3 regions of the Pedobacter suwonensis genome follow, and region 2 is predicted to be linked to each of the others. Evidence: riboswitches for the same ligand, from Rfam matches in the RefSeq annotation. Region 2 holds a riboswitch; each other region holds the start of a gene.

What was found. Region 2 has a riboswitch for S-adenosylmethionine ahead of DV942_RS02175 (SusC/RagA family TonB-linked outer membrane protein). Riboswitches for the same ligand answer to the same signal wherever they lie in the genome.
Region 1: another riboswitch for S-adenosylmethionine. It lies ahead of metH (methionine synthase); the one in region 2 lies ahead of DV942_RS02175 (SusC/RagA family TonB-linked outer membrane protein).
Region 3: another riboswitch for S-adenosylmethionine. It lies ahead of DV942_RS01245 (O-acetylhomoserine aminocarboxypropyltransferase/cysteine synthase family protein); the one in region 2 lies ahead of DV942_RS02175 (SusC/RagA family TonB-linked outer membrane protein).

The regions. Positions count from the first base shown of each region.
Region 1 covers NZ_CP031708.1:2,717,098-2,724,598, reverse strand. Annotated here, with positions in the region: gene DV942_RS11060 (S41 family peptidase) at 1-156, opposite strand, end outside; gene murQ (N-acetylmuramic acid 6-phosphate etherase) at 347-1,150, shown strand; gene DV942_RS11050 (hypothetical protein) at 1,257-1,823, shown strand; gene DV942_RS11045 (Bax inhibitor-1/YccA family protein) at 1,862-2,617, shown strand; SAM riboswitch class I at 2,906-3,009, shown strand; gene metH (methionine synthase) at 3,144-6,842, shown strand; gene metF (methylenetetrahydrofolate reductase [NAD(P)H]) at 6,977-7,501, shown strand, end outside.
Region 2 covers NZ_CP031708.1:545,850-553,350, forward strand. Annotated here, with positions in the region: gene DV942_RS02160 (GntR family transcriptional regulator) at 1-935, opposite strand, end outside; gene DV942_RS02165 (YtxH domain-containing protein) at 1,196-1,396, shown strand; gene DV942_RS02170 (SusD/RagB family nutrient-binding outer membrane lipoprotein) at 1,540-2,973, opposite strand; gene DV942_RS02175 (SusC/RagA family TonB-linked outer membrane protein) at 2,986-6,150, opposite strand; SAM riboswitch class I at 6,470-6,576, opposite strand; gene DV942_RS02180 (peroxiredoxin family protein) at 6,714-7,501, shown strand, end outside.
Region 3 covers NZ_CP031708.1:323,554-331,054, reverse strand. Annotated here, with positions in the region: gene DV942_RS01255 (homoserine dehydrogenase) at 1-401, opposite strand, end outside; gene DV942_RS01250 (homoserine O-acetyltransferase family protein) at 536-1,594, opposite strand; gene DV942_RS01245 (O-acetylhomoserine aminocarboxypropyltransferase/cysteine synthase family protein) at 1,624-2,955, opposite strand; SAM riboswitch class I at 3,218-3,328, opposite strand; gene DV942_RS01240 (hypothetical protein) at 3,542-4,555, shown strand; gene DV942_RS01235 (trans-sulfuration enzyme family protein) at 4,605-5,720, opposite strand; gene DV942_RS01230 (hypothetical protein) at 5,845-6,339, shown strand; gene mqnE (aminofutalosine synthase MqnE) at 6,756-7,501, shown strand, end outside.

The DNA.
Region 1 (7,501 bases), 2.2 Mb from region 2:
GTTTAGTTTTTCGTCGCTGTTTTCAGCTAGCTGCGGACTTTTTTTAACGCCAAAACCTTGGTCTTTAATGAATTTTATGCCCAAAAACATGCCTGCTATTAAGATTATAGAATAGCTTAAAGCGATTAGTATGTTGTTCCTGGTATTTTTTTTCATTGGCGTCACTGCAAATTTATGAAAATTAGCGGGTTGATATATTTTTTAACTGTATTTTCATGTCTTTTGTTTATAATATTTAGCATTAAATAATACCTGCCGCGGTTGGCTGAAATTTATGGCAGATATTTTTTAGATTTTTAACCTAGTTTTTAGAAAGAATTTACCGAATTTTATCAAAATTAAATTTATGAACAGAGTTACCGAGCAAGAGTCTAACTATAAACACATCGATCAGATGTCGGTATTAGAGGTTTTGCAGGGCATTAATAATGAAGATAAAACTGTAGCATTTGCAGTTGAGAAATCTTTGCCTCAGATTGAAAAGTTAACGTCGGCAGTGGCCGGGCGGATGAAAAAAGGTGGGCGTCTTTTTTATATAGGTGCAGGAACAAGCGGTCGCTTAGGTGTAGTAGATGCTTCAGAATGCCCGCCTACTTACGGTGTGCCATTTGATTGGGTTGTAGGAATTATTGCCGGTGGAGATACTGCGATTAGGAAAGCGGTAGAATTTGCTGAAGATGACGCGGAGCAAGCCTGGAAAGATCTTCAGGAATTTGATATTAATGAAAAAGATTGTCTGGTTGGCCTCGCAGCATCAGGTACCACGCCCTATGTAGTGGGCGGATTAAAAATAGCTCGAGAACATGGAGTCTTAACAGGTTGCATTGTTTGTAATACCGGCGGACCTATTGCCGCAGCTTCGGATTTCCCGGTTGAAGTAGTTGTTGGCCCTGAATTTATTACCGGCTCTACGCGCATGAAATCCGGTACAGCGCAAAAAATGGTATTAAATATGCTAAGCACTACGGTGATGGTTCAGTTGGGCCGCGTGGTTGGCAATAAAATGGTCGATATGCAGTTAACCAATCATAAACTGGTAGACCGCGGTACACAAATGGTGGCCAATGAACTGAACATTGGTTATGATGAAGCCGCTGAACTGTTAAGCCGTTATGGAAGTGTACGTAAAGCTGTAGAAGCAGGGCACTAAAAAATGAGAGAAGGATGGAATGATTGAATGAAAAAGTGCTGTGATGTAGAAATGATCTTAACATTTACTCATTCAAAACTCAATCCTTTCAATAATTAAAAAAAGTATGCACGAAATTGAGCCTTATTACCAGTGGAGAGATGATTATATTTCGGCAGAAGATGAGCGTTCGCCATTTTATAACACCGAGTATTCAGAACTTTACTTTGATAAGCAGATCTATAACTTTTTGCTACACCCGCAATGGGATGAGTTTGGCTCTAATACCTTATATATGAAGGTTTTGTATGCCGACTATGACCGCAGTTATGCCATTATAGAGTTTATAGGCGAGTGGAACGATGCCATTAATAACGACATTATGTTGCTAAAACGCGATATTTTGGAGATGATGATGGATGAAGGACTAAATAAATTTATCCTGATAGGTGAAAATGTACTGAATTTTCATGCTTCAGACGATAGTTATTATGAAGAATGGTTTCAGGAAGTAGAAGATGGCTGGATTGTTGGGGTGAATTTTCAGGAACATGTAATTAGCGAATTCCGTGATAACAGCATTGATTATTACATTAACTTTGGCGGTGCGTTTGACAATCTGCCATGGCGTACCTTAAAACCTTTACAGTTCTTTAAAAAAGTTGAAGAACTGCTGACAAAAAGATTGAACTAAATGTTTATTTTTATATCATTTAACATACAAAAATTAAAATGGAACAACAAAATTATCAATATCAAAACAACAGTGTTTTCGTTCAGGAAGGATCTGTTTCTAAAAAATTCTTCGCCAATGTTTTCTTATGGATGTTTGTGGCATTGAGTTTATCAACAGTAGCGGCCTATTTATTTGGAACAAATGAGCAGTTTATGCAATACCTGCTAACCGTTAATCCATCTACCGGTAAAGTTGGTATGTCGATTTTCGGGTACATTGCCATGTTCGCACCACTTGGACTTGTTTTATTAATGAGTTTTGGTTTAAGTAAACTTTCGTATCCTGCGCTTGTAGGTGTTTTTGTTTTATATTCAGTACTAACTGGAGTAAGCTTAAGCTTTATTTTACTGGCTTATACCTCTGGCTCAGTGGTAAGCTGCTTCGCAGGTGCCGCAGGTATTTTCGGTATTATGGCTTTTATGGGCTATACCACCAATATTGATTTGAGCAAATTCGGCCCTATTTTAATGGTAGGGGTAATCGGATTAGTTATTGCAAGCTTGGTGAATATGTTTATTCAAAGCGAACAGTTTAGTTTATTTATGGCATTTATCGGTATTGCCATCTTTACCGCATTAACTGCATACGATGTTCAGAAAATTAAACAGATTGGCCAAGGTATTGAAGCAAGTGGAGAAGAAGTACTTCAGGTAGAATCAAAAAAAATGGCGATTGTTGCAGCATTACGCTTATATCTTGATTTTCTAAATATTTTCTTGTTCTTACTCCGCATTTTCGGTAGCAGAAGATAATGGATAAGTTTTTAGCGATTACCGGCTTTCTGTTAGTTGGCGTATGTATTCAGATGCTGATTACCATTTTTATAACAGATAATGTCTTTGTAGTAAGTTCAGGCAGTGGGATTTGGATGAGCTATATGGGAATTTGGTATAATAAAAAATATGGAAGAAAAGTAAACAGCTAATCTCAAAAACAAAACAATATTCTTAAGGCCGTGCAGAATTGCATGGCCTTTGTAATTTTATTTGGCAGCAAAGCGATAATTTTTGGAATTGATCATGCTTTGTTGCATTTTTGTATGCTTATTAAGAAAGACGGAGGGATTAGACCCAACGAAGTCTTAGCAACCTGTAACCTACAAGGTGCTAAATTCTATTCTGCAAATAGCGGAAACAGATAAGTTTAGGATTACGATTCACGTACCAACTTTTTCAATAAGCCTTTTAGAGACTTGAGACAATAGATTTGAGATTTTAGACATTACGTCTAATCCATTCTCATATCTAATCTCTCATATCTCAAATCTTACAACAACAAATGGGTATAAGAGAAGAATTAGAGAAACGTATTTTGGTGATTGATGGTGCAATGGGTACCATGATTCAGCGATATAACTTAAGCGAAGAAGATTTCAGGGGAGAGCGATTTAAAAACCATCCTTGTGACGTGAAAGGCAATAACGATTTGCTCAATATCACGCGTCCGGATATCATCAAAACGATACACCTGGAGTACCTGGCGTCCGGCGCCGATATTATCGAAACCAATACGTTTAGTACACAGCGCATTTCCATGGCTGATTATCAGATGGAAGACCTTTCGTACGAAATGAGTTTTGAAGGTGCAAGGGTGGCAAAAGAAGCTGTAAATGAATTTATGGCAGCAAATCCTGATCGTAAATGTTTCGTGGCCGGTGCTATCGGCCCAACAAACCGTACCCTTTCCATGTCGCCAAATGTAAACGATCCTGGTTTTAGGGCGGTTTATTTTGATGAGCTGGAAAAAGCTTATTATGAGCAGGTGCGGGGTTTGGTAGATGGTGGTTCGGATGTATTGTTGATTGAAACCATTTTTGATACTTTAAATGCTAAAGTGGCTATTGTAGCCATTAAAAAATATGAAGAGGTAATAGGGCGTAAATTGGAAATCATGATTTCTGGTACCATTACTGATGCTTCCGGACGAACACTTTCCGGGCAAACTGCCGAAGCTTTTTTAAACTCTGTAATGCACGCAAAACCGCTAAGTATTGGTTTTAACTGCGCTTTGGGTGCAAAAGAGATGCGTCCGCATATTGAAGAGCTGGCTACAAAGGCAGGCTGCTATGTTTCAGCTTATCCAAACGCAGGTTTACCCAACGAATTTGGTGCTTACGATGAGCAACCGCACGAAACGGCCCATCTGGTTGATGATTTTATTGCCTCGGGTTTTGTAAATATTGTTGGCGGCTGCTGCGGTACTACACCAGCGCATATTGGCTGTATTGCTAAAAATGCACGAAAAGCCAAACCCAGAAAATTACCGAAACTTCCGCAATACATGCGCTTAAGCGGGCTGGAGCCTGTAACCATTACACCAGAAAGCATTTTTGTGAACATTGGAGAGCGTACCAATATTACCGGATCTCCAAAATTCTCTAAACTGATTTTGGGTGGCGATTATGAAGCTGCATTGGCCGTTGCCTTGCAACAGGTTGAAGGTGGTGCACAGATAATTGATGTGAATATGGACGAAGGAATGCTGGATTCGGAAGCCGCCATGACCAAATTCCTGAACCTCATTGCTTCAGAGCCAGATATCGCCAAACTGCCGATTATGGTCGATTCATCAAAATGGTCGGTGATTGAAAATGGTTTAAAATGCCTGCAGGGGAAAGGGATTGTTAACTCCATTTCTTTAAAAGAAGGCGAAGATAAATTCCGTGAAAGCGCCCGTAAAATTATGCAATATGGTGCAGCGGTAGTGGTAATGGCATTTGATGAGCATGGGCAGGCCGATAATTATGAACGCCGGATCGAAATCTGTAAACGCAGTTACGATATCCTGGTAAACGAAATTGGTTTTTCGCCGGAAGATATCATCTTCGATCCTAATATTTTAACTGTGGCAACCGGGCTGGAGGAACATAATAATTATGCAGTCGATTTTATCAATGCCACCCGTTGGATCAAAGAAAATCTGCCTTACGCCAAGGTAAGCGGAGGGGTTTCTAATATTTCGTTTTCTTTCAGGGGAAATAATGTGGTAAGAGAAGCCATGCACTCGGCTTTCCTTTATCATGCCATCCGCGCAGGTTTAGATATGGGTATTGTAAATGCCGGTATGCTGGAGGTTTACCAGGAAATTCCACCAGAATTGTTAGAAAGGGTAGAAGATGTACTGTTAAACCGCAGGGAAGATGCAACCGAACGCCTGGTCGAATATGCCGATACCGTAAAAACCAAAGGTAAAGAAGTAGTTAAAGATGAAGGCTGGCGAAAAGGTTCAGTTGAAGAAAGATTATCACATGCCCTGGTTAAGGGTATTGTAGAATACCTGGATGATGATGTAGAAGAAGCCCGGCAGAAATACGACCGTCCGATCCAGGTTATTGAAGGGCCATTGATGGATGGGATGAATATTGTGGGAGATTTATTTGGTGCCGGAAAGATGTTTTTGCCTCAGGTGGTAAAATCGGCCCGGGTAATGAAAAAAGCAGTGGCCTACCTGTTACCTTTTATTGAGCAGGAAAAATTGAACAATCCTGATCAGAACCAGAATTCTTCGGCCGGAAAAGTATTGATGGCCACCGTAAAAGGAGATGTACACGATATCGGTAAAAATATTGTAGGCGTGGTACTGGCCTGTAACAACTTCGAAATTATTGATATGGGCGTGATGGTCCCGGCACAGGATATCATCAAAAAAGCCAAAGAAATAAATGCTGATATTATTGGTTTAAGTGGTTTGATTACGCCTTCGCTGGACGAAATGGTTCACTTTGCCAAAGAAATGGAAAGAGAGGGGTTCACCATCCCGTTGATCATTGGTGGCGCAACCACTTCACGCATCCACGCAGCAGTAAAAGTAGCGCCGAATTATTCAGGGCCAGCTATCCATGTATTAGATGCTTCAAGAAGTGTTACCGTTTGCAGTACCTTGATGAATCCGGAAACGAGAGATGAGTATATCGCCGGCATCAAAGCGGAGTATGATAAAGCACGCGAAGCGCATTTAAATAAACGTTCAGATAAACGCTTTAAAACTTTAGAAGAAGCACGAGCAAATAAATTTAAGATTGATTTTCAGCCCGATTTACCGGTTCCGGAATTTACAGGTACCAGGGTTTTCGATAATTATCCCCTGGAAGAATTGGTTCCATACATCGATTGGACACCTTTTTTCCATACATGGGAGCTCCGTGGTAGTTATCCTAAAATTTTCGACGATAAAAATGTCGGCGATGAAGCAAAGAAACTGTTTGATGACGCACAGGTTCTGTTAAAACGCATCCTCGACGAGAAATTATTAACCGCAAGGGCTGTGATTGGTTTTTGGCCGGCAAACGCGGTAGGAGACGACATCGAGTTGAGAGTTGAGAGTGCTGAGTTGGGAGAATCCAAACCCCAAACTCTAAACTCCAAACTAGTCAAAATCCACACCCTTCGCCAACAGGCTGAAAAAGTAGATGGGCAGCCATATTATGCTTTATCGGATTTTATTGCACCAAAAGAAAGCGGAATTCAGGATTATTTTGGTGGTTTTGCCGTAACTGCGGGGATCGGGATTGATGAACTGGTGAATGAGTTCGAGTCTAATTACGATGATTACAACAGCATTATGGCCAAAGCACTGGCCGACCGTTTGGCAGAGGCCTTTGCCGAGCGCATGCATGAACGGGTACGAAAAGAATTTTGGGGTTACGCGCAGGATGAAAACTTAAGTAACCAGGAATTGATTAAAGAAGAATACGCAGGTATCCGTCCGGCGCCAGGTTATCCTGCCTGTCCTGAACACACCGAAAAAGGAACCCTGTTCGAATTGCTTGATGCTGAAAATAAAATTGGCCTACGTCTGACTGAAAGTTATGCCATGTATCCAACTGCTGCAGTAAGTGGGTTTTACTTTGCACATCCAGAGTCAAGATATTTTGGATTAGGAAAAATCACCAAAGACCAGATAGAAGATTACGCCATCAGAAAAAATATGCCGGTTGAAGAAGTAGAGCGATGGTTAAGTCCGAATTTAGCTTATTAACACTTCACTTTTTTCATCCTGAGCGCAACGAAGGATCTTTAAGCGAAGTATGAAGATAACTTGCAGTTAAAAAATAGAAACTGCCATTATGTATGAGATGCTTCATTAGCATTCAGCATGACAATTAACAAGGTATGAAGATTACAGACCATATAAAAAACGCAAAGGGTAAAACCCTGTTCTCTTTTGAATTATTGCCGCCTATCAAAGGGCAAAGCATCCAATGGATCTATGATGCGATAGAGCCTTTGCTGGAGTTTAATCCGCCTTTTATTGATGTAACTTCACTGCGTGAGGATTATATTTATAAAGAGCAGGCTAATGGTTTGCTACAAAAGGTATCTTACCGTAAACGCCCGGGTACCATTGCCATTTGTGCGGCCATCATCCATAAATATAAGGTTGATGCCGTTCCACACCTCATTTGCGGTGGATTTACCAAAGAAGAAACCGAAAATGCACTGATTGATCTTCAGTTTTTGGGAATTGATAACGTGTTGGCTTTGCGTGGCGATGCGCGTAAGGCAGACGGGAATTTTGTGCCAACTCCCGGTGGACACTGTTATGCTACAGATTTAATTGAGCATATTAAGAACCATAACGAAGGTAAATTCCTGCATGAAGATGTAGAAACCTTTAAGAGCGATTTTTGTATCGGC
Region 2 (7,501 bases):
ATGTGTGCAAAATCTATAGAAAAGGTGGTAATCCCATCAAAAATGATCTCTTTAACATTATCATCATTGTGTGAAAGGATCCCCAGATCCCTGCCTACTTTTAGCCCTTTTACCTTGGTATCCTTTAACATTTCCCAAAGTTCGAGGTTGTGTATGGTAAAATAAACCTTATCGGGTGCGATACTCCCGGCCTCGTAACTGTTTTTAACCACCCCGTTAATGTTAAATTCCTTAATAAAGCGCTTAAAAGAAGTCAATACTTCGCTGGGTTCGGCAGATGAAGGTTTAAAAAAGAAAACAAATTCTGAAAATTCCTTAATTCTTGGTGCCAGTTCCAAAAAAGCATTGTAAGAAGCCTTTTCAAATTCCTGAACAATGTAGGAATATTCACCTTTCAGTTTTACATAACGGTCAACGATCAACAGTTTTTCTTTTGGCAACTGCTCCAGTACATCTTTAGCCTCTTTACTTTCTATTGGTGCAATTACATATAAGCCGTATTGCCCCTTATTGCTGTTGATGATCGATTCGAAAACATTAAAATTATTATGGTGGAAATATACATCAACCTGGATGTTATCGCCTAAATGATTACGGAAATTTTGGTAAAAAGTCTCCTGAAAGGTATCAAAAGCGTAAATCAGTAAACATACTTTAAGGTGCTGTTCGGTATCATCAGTGGCTACAAAATAGCCCATCCTATTTTTAGACTCTAAAATCCCCCGGTTAATCAGCTCTTTATACGCTTTACCAATGGTTTCTTTGGCAAAGCCGGTTTCGCGCATCATCTCATTAACCGAAGGCAACATATCGCCTTTGGTAATTAATTTATGATTAAGGCTATTGATAATTCCCTGCACAAGCTGTTCGTGTTTCGAGAAAGAATTTATGATGCTCAATTCTTTAATTTCATTGAACAGCTTTTCCTTATTCATGTAACGATATTAGGTTTAATCGATTTATACGCAGTTAATTTGCCCGAAATATATAAATTTAATGGAGATAATTGATAAAAATTTAAGAATGATCGCCCTTTCTACTTTATTGTTATTGTAACTGCTTCACCGAAAGAAATTATTTAAGCATCAGTGATCTGCCACATGGTAACATCCGGCAGCACTTAAACAACAGTTATTTAGCATTGGCTAAAACTTTTAACGATGTCAAAATGTTATTTTAAAAAACTGAAAAGAACATGGGAATTTTAAGAACAGCCATCATTGGCGCAGCAGTATATGCAGGCGTAAAATATATCACGAAAAAAGATCCAATTACCGGACAATCAATCGTTGACGAATTATTAGATCGTACACCACAGTGGGCCGACAAAGCAAAAGGTTATACAGAAGACCTGAAAAGCAGGGTAAGTAACGCCGCCGAAGATTTGGCGAGATGAATACCTGAGAAAAATAAGGAGCCCGAAGAGGCTAAATATTTATTTCTCTGATCAATAAAAAAGTCCCGATTCAAAACCGGGACTTTTTTGTTTTAGTGTCAGATGGTAAAATCCGACACCACAGATCGGGTGAGATTTTGGGATTAAAAAGCATCAAACCAAAGTTTGGTGGTTAATAAGTCTGCTCCCTGACTGCTTACCGCATTTTTATAATTCTGCCCGTTTAACGATTGCTCTGTTCCGGGATAGATAAAACGTACAGGAATTTTACCATTCAACACCGTATTTACAGAAGCCGTTAACTGTGGATAATCTAACCTCCTCTGCTCTGCCCAGGCTTCTAATCCCTGACCAAATAATGCTATCCATTTTTGCTCCCCGATTGATTTTTTATAATTGGTAGCATTATAAACTACTCCAGATTGCCTGATGTAATCTTCAACTACAGTGCCACCAATATTATACTGTAAAAAAGATGCCCTGATGGCCTGCTTGTATAAATCTTCAGCATCTTCGGCAGTGAAACCTCTTGCTGCTGCCTCTGCCCTATCAAAAAGCAATTCTGCATAACTAAAAATTACCGCCGGAGCCTTGGCATCTAAAAAGTAAGCACCAGGTTTTGAAGAATTTGCCAAACCTATTGCACTTGCTTCAGAGTTGGTAGAACCATTTGGAATCCCCACATAAACCTGCGGCGTAACGTTTTCCGTTTTACTGGCATAAACGGGTAACCTTGGGTCGTTCAGTGAAAAAAGTTTATCAACAATGGTTTTACTGATCCGGTAATCATTTCTGGTTTCGAATGAAGCGGCTACCGGGTTCTGCTGAGGCGATACATCATATTTAAATATGGCATTTTCTGAATTGCTGCTGATGTAAGCACCGCCTTCTGCCTGTATTTCATCAATTACCTGTTTGGCTTTAGATGGATCTCTATCTGCAATACGCAAGGCGATACGAAGCCTCAATGAATTGGCAAACTTTTTCCACCTGGCAATATTGTTGCTATAAATCACATCACCGGCAATCACCTTTCCTGCAGGGTCTAGAGCCGCTTGCGCCGATTTCAAATCGCTTAAAATACCATAATAAACATCCTTTTGCTTATCATAAACCGGGGTAACAAACTGTTTTATTTTCCCTGCCTGCGAGTAGGGAACATCGCCATAAGCATCCGTAAGCAATAGAAATGTCCATGATCTTAAGACAAGTGCAACACCTTTATAGTTCGAATTTCCCTGTGCATCTCCCAATTCGATAATTTTATTAAAACCGGCAATACTTTGGACATAACCTGTTGACCATAGTGCGGTAAAACTACTATTTGAGTAAATAAAACGGTCTTCTTCTGTATACTGTACCTTGGCCCATTGCTGCGCAAACAGCAAACTGGAATTCATGTTATTGGTTACGCCCCAATAGGTATCTGCTGTTGCCTTGGTAGTTCCTGTGAGCAGATAATCTGGCTGCGCAATTTCTGGTGCATTGGGGTTAATATTCACCTCATCCAGCTCTTTTTTGCATGATACAAAGGCAATTGCCAAAATGGCCAGTATATATAGTTTTTTATTTTTCATGATGGAAATATTTTAAAATTTAACATTGAGGTTGATACCATAACTGCGGGTGCTTGGATTGGATAAGCTCTCTAAACCCTGACCATTACCAGTATTAAAGGCCACTTCCGGGTCGATATCAACCGTATTGCGATGGATAATCCACAGGTTACGGCCAACAAGCGATACCGAAACGCCTTGTAAACTTAACGGACGCAGCCATTTGGCAGGCAGGTTATAGCTTAATTTCACCTCACGGAGTTTTACATAAGACGCATCGAAAATATTTGCTTCATCTATATTTCTAAAGGTTTTGTAATACTGCTGAGCAGGTAATATCTTCTCGTTGCGTTTGCCATCAGCCGTTACGCCATCAAAAATAATCCCATCATCATACACCGTAACGCCTGCAGGGGCGGTTCCAGTTACCCTCACTGTTCCATTGGCTTTATCGTTACCGGGATAGTAATAGGAAATACCGCCATATTCAGCTGCCCTTCCCGGAAGTGTGGAAGCCAAAACGCCGGTATAAGTTCCTGTGGCGTAAGTTCCATTGTAAATAGAACCGCCAAAACTGGCATCAACCAATACACCTAAACTGATGCCTTTATAACTAAAAGTATTGTAAACGCCCCCAATCCAATCCGGCGTATATTTGCCCAACACCTGCTTGGTTGGATTGGTGGCAGGTGCGCCCGTAGCGTTAACAATGATGTTGCCATTGCCATCTCTCAAAAAAGCTGTCCCGAACAACGATCCATAAGGCTGACCTACCGTTGCAATTACCTGGGCCGAATTTGTGGCCACCACATAATTGGTCAGCAGTTTTTCAGCATCGAGTTCAATTACCCTGCTTCTGTTTGCCGCAAAATTGAAATCTACATCCCAGGTAAAGGCTTTTTTAACAGGGGTGATGCCTAATTGTGCTTCAATCCCTTTGTTGTTGATCTTACCGGCATTGAGCAATTTAGAGCTAAAACCGGTACTCTGGCTTACATCAGCAGCTAAAATCTGGTTGTAACTATTGGTATTGTAAGCACTGAAATCAAAACGTAATCTTTTATTCAAGAAAACTGCTTCCAGCCCTAATTCTGTAGCAGTAGTTGTTTCAGGCTTTAAGTTCGGGTTTAGGTCAATAGAACCAGTAGTGAGTTGAGGATTACCATAAAACGGCGCACTAAACACATAGGTATTAATTAAGCGGTAAGGATCTGCATCTTTCCCTACCTTAGACCATCCTCCGCGTATTTTTAAATAGTTAAGGGCTTCACTTTTGATATCAAAAGCCTCTGTTGCTACAAAGCTGCCATTAAATGAAGGATAAAAATATGATCTGTTTTGTGCAGGCAAAGTAGAAGACCAGTCATTACGCGCCGTGATGTTGGCAAAAAGGTAATTTCTGAAGCCGATCTGTCCGGAAGCATAAACACTATACGATTTTAAGCGCGATAAATTATTGGATGAAACCAGGGGATCGCGAGAGTTTTTCAGGTTGTAAAGTCCTGCAATGGCCAGTTTAGGCGCACTCTGGTCGTTTTGCTCGATGTACTGCCTACGGATATTGCCACCTCCCAATAATTCTAAGCTAAAATCTTCATTTAATTGTTTATTGAAGTTTAATGTTGCGTCGGTGTTATTTTCGTTTACGGTAAAGGCACTTTCGGTATAAGAACCAAAAGGTGTTCCATTGGTACCATAGGCGATTCTAACCTTACGCCTGTCATTGTAGTAATCCGTTCCAGTTCTGAAATTGAAATCAAGTCCATCGATAATTTTATAATTAAGCGCTAAACTCCCAATAATCCGGTTACGGTTTTGCGACACGGTATTTTCATAAGCTACCCAATATGGATTGCTGTAATAGCTATTGTTCCAGTTAAATGTTTTTCCATTTTCATCCAGATAGTTTTTCAGCTGGTTAATATCTACCTGACGGCCAAACCAGGTAAATTGCAACATGGTACTGGTTGATCTTGAACCGCCTGTACCGGGCAAATTATCAGAACTCAGCTTGCTGTAATTCGCATTGGCCGTTAAAGTCAGTTTTGGCGTTATCTTCAGTGAAGTATTTAATACAAATGAATTTTTACCTTGCCCGGAATTAGGCACAATACCTACTTGTTTCAAGTTATTGTAAGAGATCCGGTAATCATATTTTTCCCCTGCATCTGCTACAGAAACTCCGTTATTTAACGAATATCCTGTCTGAAAAAAATCGCGTACATTATCTGGGTGGGCTACAAATGGAACCGCCACTCCTTTTGAAAAAAACTGTGGAATTAATCTGCCATCCATTTTTGGTCCCCAGCTCTCATCTACCCCATCATTAATGCCTTTACCAGCACCATCCACGTAACTGAATTTACCTTCCGATCCCTGTCCAAAAGCATTTTGATAAACCGGCAGAGTAAGCAAAGTTTCCAGTACGGCATTGGAGTTAACCTCAATGCCCAATCCTTTTTTCGATTTACCAGTTTTAGTTTTGATAAGAATTACCCCTGCGGCAGCCCTCGAACCGTATAGTGCAGCCGCATTTGGCCCTTTTAATACACTGATTGTTTCTATATCTTGCGGATTGATATCTGAGATGGCATTTGCATAATCCCTTGCACCTGCAGAATTTAACTGCGAATTATCTACAGGAATTCCATCAACCACAAATAAGGGCTGGTTATTTCCAGCTATAGAGGTTTCCCCTCTGATGACCACACGGGATGAGCCCATGCTCCCCTGACTATTGGTTACCCTTACACCCGCGATTTTTCCGGCCAGTGCATTGACCAGATTGGACTCTTTAGCTTCAGACAAATCCTGCCCTTTTAACTCCTGAACAGCATAACCGAGTGATTTTTTCTCTCTGGAAATGCCTAAAGCTGTAACCACCACTTCATCTAACGCATTATCGCTCGATTGAAGAATAACTGAAACTGGCCCGTTTTTACTGATCTGTATTTCCTGGGTTTTAAAACCTATGTATGAAAATACTAATGTGCCCTTTTCAGGTGCATTTATCGAAAAAGCACCTTTGGCATCAGAAATGGTGGTTTGTTTGGTTTCTTTGACGAATATGGAAACACCAGGCAGTGTTTCTCCATCTGCTGATTTTACTGTTCCGGTTATAGCGGTATTTTGAGCAAATCCCGGTTGTACAGCAAAGAGCAGTAAAATAAATGCTATTGATTTTAAAAGTCTGATCATGTATATGTTTAATAATTAGTTAATAGATAAAATTTGGGCAAAACGATTCCTAACGGTGAATCACCGTCTTTTATTAAAAAATAAAATGGAATGGTTAGATCAAAAACGCCTGTTAAAATGGAACCATCCTAACAGGACTGGCGCATTCGTAAGTTAGCAGAAAGGTTTACAAAAAGTGATGTAGCTCGTCTGTTTTTTTCCATTTGAATGATTTTGTTTAATACATATTTCACTTTCAAGAAAGCATTGAGGCAACAAAAAAGCACCCCTTAAATCAGAAGTGCTCCGTATATGTTAGATAAGGATTATGCAAACAACTGACTTAACTACCCCAGATTCATCCGGGATGGAATTAGCACCATTTCTAAAAATTAGATGGTTGCTAAGGCTTCACAGGGCCATTCCCTCCGCCTTTCTTGATAAGTATTTTAAAATAACTGGGGCAAAGGTATAATTAATTCCATTTATCCTATAGTTTTTATAGATATTTATTAAAATATTTTTTCTTTGACTATTCCATCCGTATATTTGTCGACTAAATTAGTAGATTAACATACATCCCAATGAATATAAAATCCTTATTAACTGCCGCACTGGCCATATCAACCTCCATAACCTTTGCTCAGGATCAGGCAGTTTTAGCCAATAACCAACAGGCAAAGGCCAAAGAAAAAAAAACAAAGGCATTCGTTGCGCTGGGCAACTGGCGCGGTGTGGCGAAAGTAAAGGAGGGACTTGAAATCCCTTTCAATTTTGAGATCAATGAAAAAAGTGGTCAGCAGAAATTGTATTTCCGCAATGCGGAAGAAAGTTTTGAAGGTGGTGTGGTCAAACAAACAGCCGATTCAATTTTTGTTAAACTGGATCAGTTTGATAACGAACTGGCATTTGCAATAGATGGCGACCGGTTAACAGGAGCTTTACGCAAACAGGATAAATCCGGAAAACCATTAATCATTGATGCCGAACGCAAAAACTATCGTTTTAAAGCAGACAGACCTGCATCAGCCGACTATTCAGGAAGCTATGATGTAATTTTTACCGCTCCAAATGGCAAAGAAGAAAAAACAGTAGGCCTGTTTAAACAAACAGGAAACAAACTAACCGGAACTTTTCTCCGTGTAACCGGTGATTCTCGCTATCTTGAAGGTATTGTAGAGGGGAATGGATTTCAACTTTCGAGTTTCATCGGCTCCTCTCCTGCTTACTACAAAGGAACTTTCGGTGCAGATGGTACTTTAAAGGGCGAGGTTTTAAGCGCAAGAGGCAGCCAGCCTTTTAGCGGGAACAAAAATAAAGATGCAGCCCTGCCTGATCCTTATCAACTCACCTACCTGAAAAAAGGATACAA
Region 3 (7,501 bases), 220 kb from region 2:
TCTAAATTCCTGATAATCGGAATACTGCCACAAACTGCACCTTCATACAATAGTGAAGTGCCGTGCTTTTGTTGTAAATCAACCAGCTCTTTTAAGTGTATGGCAATCATTTTTTTATTGGCAGAAACTACATTTTTACCGTTTTTTAATGCGGCCGTTACAATCTCATAGGCTGCATCGGCATCATTGATCAATTCTACAATGGTATTGATTTCCGTATTATTCAGTATCTCGTTACGATCAGTAGTAAACAGATCTTTATTAAGGGTACGCTTCTTCCTCGGATCTTTTATCGCAATTTTAATGATCTCAAGGTTTAAGTTCTGGCTTTGGATAATATCCAATAAACCTTGTCCTACTACACCGAAACCAAATAAACCGATTTTTAAATTCTTACTCATTATTGTTTTTATGATTACACAGATAGGTCGGTTACACCGATATAACTGTTCTTATTTTTGTATTTTTTTTTAAATTTTATTCCGGTATCCAGTTTTCTTACCTTCTACCTTTATACCCTCAACCCTCTACCTTTCTAAGCCGTATGCTGTAGTTTGATTATTTTCTTGTTACGGCTTTCTTTCATAAAGTTTCCGATTACATTGGTCAATACATTGGTTTCGATTAAAAAACCATCATGTCCGTAATCTGAGTGTAAGGCAATAAATTCTGCCCCGGCAATATGGTCGGCCAGGTATTTTTGCTCCGAAAGCGGGAACAAAACATCATTTTCTATTCCGATGACCAGGGTGTTCGCCTTAATTAATTTTAAGGCATCGCCAATACTTTTGCGGTTACGACCAACATTATGGCTGTCCATTGCTTTAGTTAAATAATAATAACTGTAAGCATTAAAGCGGTTGATCAGTTTTTCGCCCTGATAATTCTGATAAGAAGACGACCTGAAGTGGTCAGTTTTATCGTTAACACTTTCTACCTGTGTACTGCCATAAGCATCGTAGGTTCTATAGCTTAAAAGCGCAATGCTACGGGCAGTTTTTAAACCTTTGCTACCACCGTTTGGTTGGTTAGCGTAAAAAGTTCTATCGGTAGTAATGGCCAAACGCTGGCTTTCATTAAAAGCGATACCCCAGGGAGAATGTGCTGCATTAGTGGCAATTAAAATCAGGTTTTCAATTTTATTCGGGTCTGAAATACTCCATTCAACTGCTTGTTGTCCGCCCAAAGAACCACCTATTAACAACTTGATATAGTCTACGCCTAAATGCGAAGCCAATAACTGGTGTGCTGATACCAAATCGCGAATGGTAAACTGTGGAAAAGACAGGTAATATGGCAGGCCTGTTACCGGATTTGTACTCAAGGGGCTAGTGCTGCCATAATGAGACCCTAAAACATTGGCGCACACAATATAGTGTTCCGCAGGATTGAACAAAGCATTTTGCCCGAACAAACCTTCCCACCATTCAAAAACATCTGCATTGGCAGTAAGTGCATGGCAAACCCAGATAACGTTATCTTTAGCCGCATTTAGTTTCCCATAAGTTTGATAAGCAACCTGCAGGTTACGGATTTTTTTTCCGTTTTCTAATTTAAACTGTCTAGGATGATTATATATTGATGCTGTACTCATTGTTTTGTTGTATCGGAAGGTAAATGTGCTTAAGCTAATAAACTCTCGGTAGAAACTTGTGCGTTAATGGCTGCAAATGCCTGTTCGAAATCAGCTTTAATATCATCGATATGCTCAATACCAACTGAGACCCTTAAGGCGTTTGGTTTTACGCCCGCGGCCAGTTGTTCTTCTTCACTCAATTGCTGGTGTGTGGTGGCCGATGGCTGTATGATCAGCGTTTTGGCATCGCCCACGTTGGCTAGGTGCGAAACCAGTTTCAAATGATCAATAACCTGCGTGGCATTTTCCTTGCTTCCATTTAGTTCAAAAGACAGTACGGCCCCAAAACCATTGCTTAAATATTTCTTCGCAAGATTGTTGTATTTGCTACTTGCTAATCCGGGATATTGTACTTCTTTAACCAGCGGATGGTTTTCTAACCAGGTGGCCAGTTCAAGGGCATTATCAACATGGCGTTGTACGCGGAGCGATAGCGTTTCCATTCCTTGCAACAAAAGAAAAGAATTAAAAGGCGATAGGGCAGGCCCAAGATCTCTTAATCCTTCTACACGGGCACGAATGATAAACTGAATATTACCGAACGGCCCGCCAATGCCAAAAACATCACTAAAAACCAAACCATGGTAACCTGCTGAAGGCTCGGAGAACTGAGGGAATTTCCCGTTACCCCAGTTATAGTTTCCGCCGTCGACAATTACGCCGCCAATGCTTGTTCCATGACCACCGATCCATTTCGTTGCAGATTCTACCACAATGTTTGCTCCATGTTCTAATGGCTTAAATAAATAACCTCCTGCACCAAAAGTATTATCAACCACCAACGGGAGGTCATATTTTTTGGCAATAGCGGCAATCTTCTCAAAATCAGGTACACTAAAGGCTGGATTACCGATGGTTTCCAGATAGATGGCTTTGGTTTTATCGGTAATTTTAGCTTCAAATTCCTCAGGCACATCCGGATTGGCAAAATCTACATGGATACCTAAACGTTTAAAAGCCACTTTAAACTGGTTATATGTTCCGCCATAAATGTGAGAAGAAGAAACAATACCATCACCAGCCTCCAGTATATTATTTAAAGCGATGAATTGTGCAGCTTGTCCTGAGGCAACGGCCAGAGCAGCAACGCCACCTTCCAAAGCGGCAATACGTTTTTCAAAAACATCGTTGGTTGGATTCATGATCCTGGTGTAGATATTACCAAACTCCTTTAGAGCAAATAAATTGGCACCGTGTTCAGCACTATTGAACCCGTAAGACGTCGTTTGGTAAATGGGTACGGCTCTTGAACCTGTTGTTGGATCTATTTCCTGACCAGCGTGTAATTGTAAAGTTTCAAATTTATATGATGTTGACATAATTTCTGTTTTAATTTATGAATTGATAAGATAACTAACTTAGGGTAGTCCTAAAGCTTAAAAGGGCGTATCCCGGTTATCCGGGACCTTCCAGTTTGAGGGAAACAAAAAAGGAAGATTTTTAAATTACTGTATGCAACAGCGCATACAAGCCATAGCAAGCATATAACTGCAAGTAACAGAAATAGCAACTTGTTTTACCTTTTTAAGGTCTGCATTGGATTCGCTTAGCGATCGAAGATTTAATGTTTTCATCAGTTATAATTTATATCACCAAATAACACCATGTTATCTGGTCAGGAATTGGCACCTTCTCTTTCTGAGGGTTGCCAGTGGGTCATCGAGCCAGTCTCTCGCCACTTCTTTATAAATCAACCTATGAAGATTGACTTTTATTTAGCTTTCCGCCAAATAATATTTCAAATGTCAGGATTAATTTTTAATACACAAAATAAAATTTTGATTTTAAAATAAATAACTGATAACTAGTTACTTAATTTTATGTTACAATGCTAAAATCGAACTTTCGATGTGAAATTAGCGCTGAATATGCTAAGTTTGCGCTACCTATCTAAATATGATTATCATGAAAAACACAAGCATTTTAAGTTTAGGCCTACTATTCACGGTGATGTTTGTCAGCACTACCAATGCCCAGTTTGGAGGTTTGAAAGATAAATTATTAAAAATCGGAACCGCCCAGGGTGCCAAAGCCTTAGGGGTAGACAGGTTTCTGAAACAGCCCGCTGCAATAACCACCAGTTTTGAAGATGTAAACAGGGAAGGTGAAAAAATGCCCGACTTTATTACTTCGTTAAATTTAAAGGCACAACCATTGTATTTACTACCTAAAAATCCAGAGGGCGGATTTGTGCTTTGCGAGGGGCTTTATGAGATGACCAACAAAAGTTATTGTTTAAAGGCGGGAACATTTGCGCCGTCAAAAGGCGATGGTTATATGTTCGCTCCTGTACTGGGTCCTAAGGAAGGAATAGTGGTTGCGATATTGAAAAGCGCAGAAAAACATCCTGAGGTGGATCAACATGACATCCAGGCGCTGCTGTGGACCATTATTGCCAGAACAAAATTTGCTGATTTTAACGGACAGGTAAAATTAACCGCTGTAAAATTATTAACCCCGAGTCAGATTACACAATTGGAGGGAGGCGCCCTGGGTGTGTTACCTTTTGATGTAATGGAAAAGGCTAAAGACCAGTTGCCAGCGGGTGTAAAGGCAGTTTTTGAGGCAGAAAACAATATCAGACAGCTGGTAGCTTCCGGAAATTACACTTATGCTGATATGGAAAAATATGCGATTTTGGCGGGTATGGCCCCACCAAGAAGCGATGTGCCAAGCGGCATCTGGACCAAACATCCTGATGGTTATTACATACGTTATTTTCCTTCAGGTTATTCAGTTACCAAAGTACAGGTATATGTGCCAAAGGAATTGATGGCAAATGGGAACAAATTGGTTTATGATGCTGCAGGAGATATTGCTTGTCCTGCGAATACGGGTTCACAACGTTTGGCACAAACAAATGAGCCACTGGAGGCAAACTATTCTTTGAAACTGACCACGGCTTGTAATCCGAAATAGATTTTTAGTCCTATAAGGCTTCAAAAATCTTATAGGACCGTAGAAAACTTTAGCCTAACGCCTGCTCCAAATCGGCAATAAGATCATCTGCATGTTCCAGTCCAACGGAAATACGGAGCAGATTTTTAGGCGTTTTGCTATCCGGCCCCTCTACCGAGTAGCGATGTTCGATTAAACTCTCCACGCCACCTAAACTGGTCGCCTGTGCAAATAACCGGACCTTATTCGCCACTTTATGAGCGGCTTCAACACCACCTTTAACCAGGAACGACATCATGCCGCCAAAATCTTTCATCTGTTTTTTTGCAATACCATGTTGCGGATGGTCTTCCAGTCCGGGATAAAAAACGGTTTCTACATTTGGATGTTTATTTAAATAGTGAGCAATAATCTTCCCGTTTTCACAATGACCTTTTATGCGGTAGGCCAGGGTTTTTATGCTTCTGCTTAATAAAAAGCAATCGAAGGGTGATGGAACGGCACCACCGGTTTGCTGTATGTTTTTGATTTTCTCCCACAACTCATCTTTCTTTGCTGTCACCAAAATTCCTCCAAGCACATCGCTATGGCCACCAAGGTATTTCGTGCTGCTGTGCATGACAATATCTGCTCCTAATAAAATTGGATTTTGTAAAATAGGGGAAGCAAATGTACTATCGCAGACCATGGTGATATTTTTAGCATTGGCTATTTTAGCAATCTCTTCTATATCGGTAACCTTCAACAGTGGATTGGATGGTGTTTCGATCCAAATTAGTTTTGTATTGGGCTTAATGTTTGATTCTATTAGCGACAAATCGGTCTGGTCAATAAAATCAAATTCCAGGCTATTGTTAAAAATCGTCAGCAATTGTTTTTTAATGCCCCAATACATATCGTCCGGTGCAATAATATGACTGCCTGGTTTCAAAGCCTGAAACAATGCCAAACCGCAGGTATTACCCGAGGAAAATGCTGCTGCATCTTCGCCATATTCCAGTTTAGCTACAGTGTTTTCTAAAGCAGACCGGTTTGGATTGCTTACCCTGCTATACATGTGTCCGCCAGGATAGCCACCATCTTCGTCACGAAAAAATGTGGTAGATAAATTAATAGGCGGCGTAACATCACCTGTATTGATTTTTACAAGATTAGCGGCGTGAATAGCAAGGGTTTCTGGTTTCATGATGATTGATTTTGGACGATGTAATATGGGTATGGGGTTTAATATTTTAGCGCTAATTTAAGGTTAGTAACGGTTTTGGCAAGATTTATGTAACAAGTTTGACAAAATTTAAATTACATAGAAAATGAAAAGATTATTTATAGCTATCTCAATTGCATGTTCTACCTTAGTAATGTTACAAAGTTGTAATACTGCAAAAAGAGTAACTGCAGGTGTAACGGGTAGCAGAGGTACAGTTGTTCGCGAATGGGTAGTGAGTAATGTAGCTTTGGAAGGTTTGCCTGATGGTGCTGTTCAGGGCTTATTTGGAGAGAAATCTTATAAATGTTTTGAGGGAAGTACATGGAATTTAACCAATAGTGGTAATGGATCTTATACCTTACCTGCATCAAGTACCTGTGGTGCTGTAATGCAGACTATTTTCTGGTCGGCTGCCCCTAAGGATCAAACTTTCCAGTTTAAAAAAATATACGAGGGTGACAAAGCAAAAAATGTAACTGAAGGTTATCGTTTGGTATTAACTGAACTTTCAAGCACACAAATGGTATTAAAATCACCAATTGAATTTGGTGGCAGAACTGCAAACATTATTCTAACTTTTGTACCTGCAGCCAGATAATATTTAACGTCGAAAAACATACCCTTAAAGCACTTCTGAAAAGAGGTGCTTTTTTTGTTTACTGTCTTTTAGGGTTGCCACGGAGACACGGATTTGCCCGAAGTTTCTTAGAATCATTTGTAGCAGCTTGTTAGCATTGAACTTAGATTCAGGTTTTATCTTACATAAACTACCGTCAAGTGTTGAAACATGGATTTATCCCCGAGCTTGATAGTTATTTCTTCGTGACTTCTACATTTCGGTGGCTAATGTTAACGCCTATAGCTAAGTTTACGATAAAAAGCAATCAATATCGTGTTGATCAGTGTTCAACTGTGTTTAATAATCAGGTACAATATCTAAAAATCACGGTTTGTTACAAGAAAATGATTTTCAAATCGGCTCATTATCGTATTTTTGTTCAAAATAAATCAGGAATGAATACAACTGAGCAAGTTGAAAAAATATTAGCTGATACCAATTTATCAACTGAACTACAAAACATCGCGCATAAAGTTCTTCATAAAGAGCGGATTACCTTCGACGAAGGTGTGTACTTATACGAACATGCAGAATTGGGTTATCTTGGCGTATTGGCCAACTTTATCCGCGAACGGAAACATGGCGATAAAACCTATTTTAACCGGAACTTCCATCTGGAACCTACCAACCTTTGCGTTTACGACTGCAAATTTTGTTCTTATTCCCGTTTAATCAAGCAAAAAGAGGAAGGCTGGGCGTTAACGATGGAGCAAATGCTCGATATTGTTAAAAAATATGATGGCGAACCGGTAACAGAGGTACACATTGTAGGAGGGGTACTTCCGCAATATGATGTGGCCTTTTATTCGGCTTTGTTCACCGCTATTAAACAACACCGTCCGGATTTACATGTTAAAGCATTAACACCTGTAGAGTACCATTATATCTTCAAGAAGGCTAAAATTGATTATGCAACGGGTATGCGTTTGATGAAAGAAGCCGGCTTGGAATCTATACCGGGCGGAGGAGCAGAAATTTTTCATCCCGAAATAAGGGAACAGATTGCCAAAGACAAATGTACCGGTCAGCAATGGCTGGATATCCATGAAGAATGGCACAAATTAGGTATGCGGAGTAACGCAACCATGCTTTATGGACATATTGAGAAATACTGGCACCGGGTTGACCATTTGGAAAAACT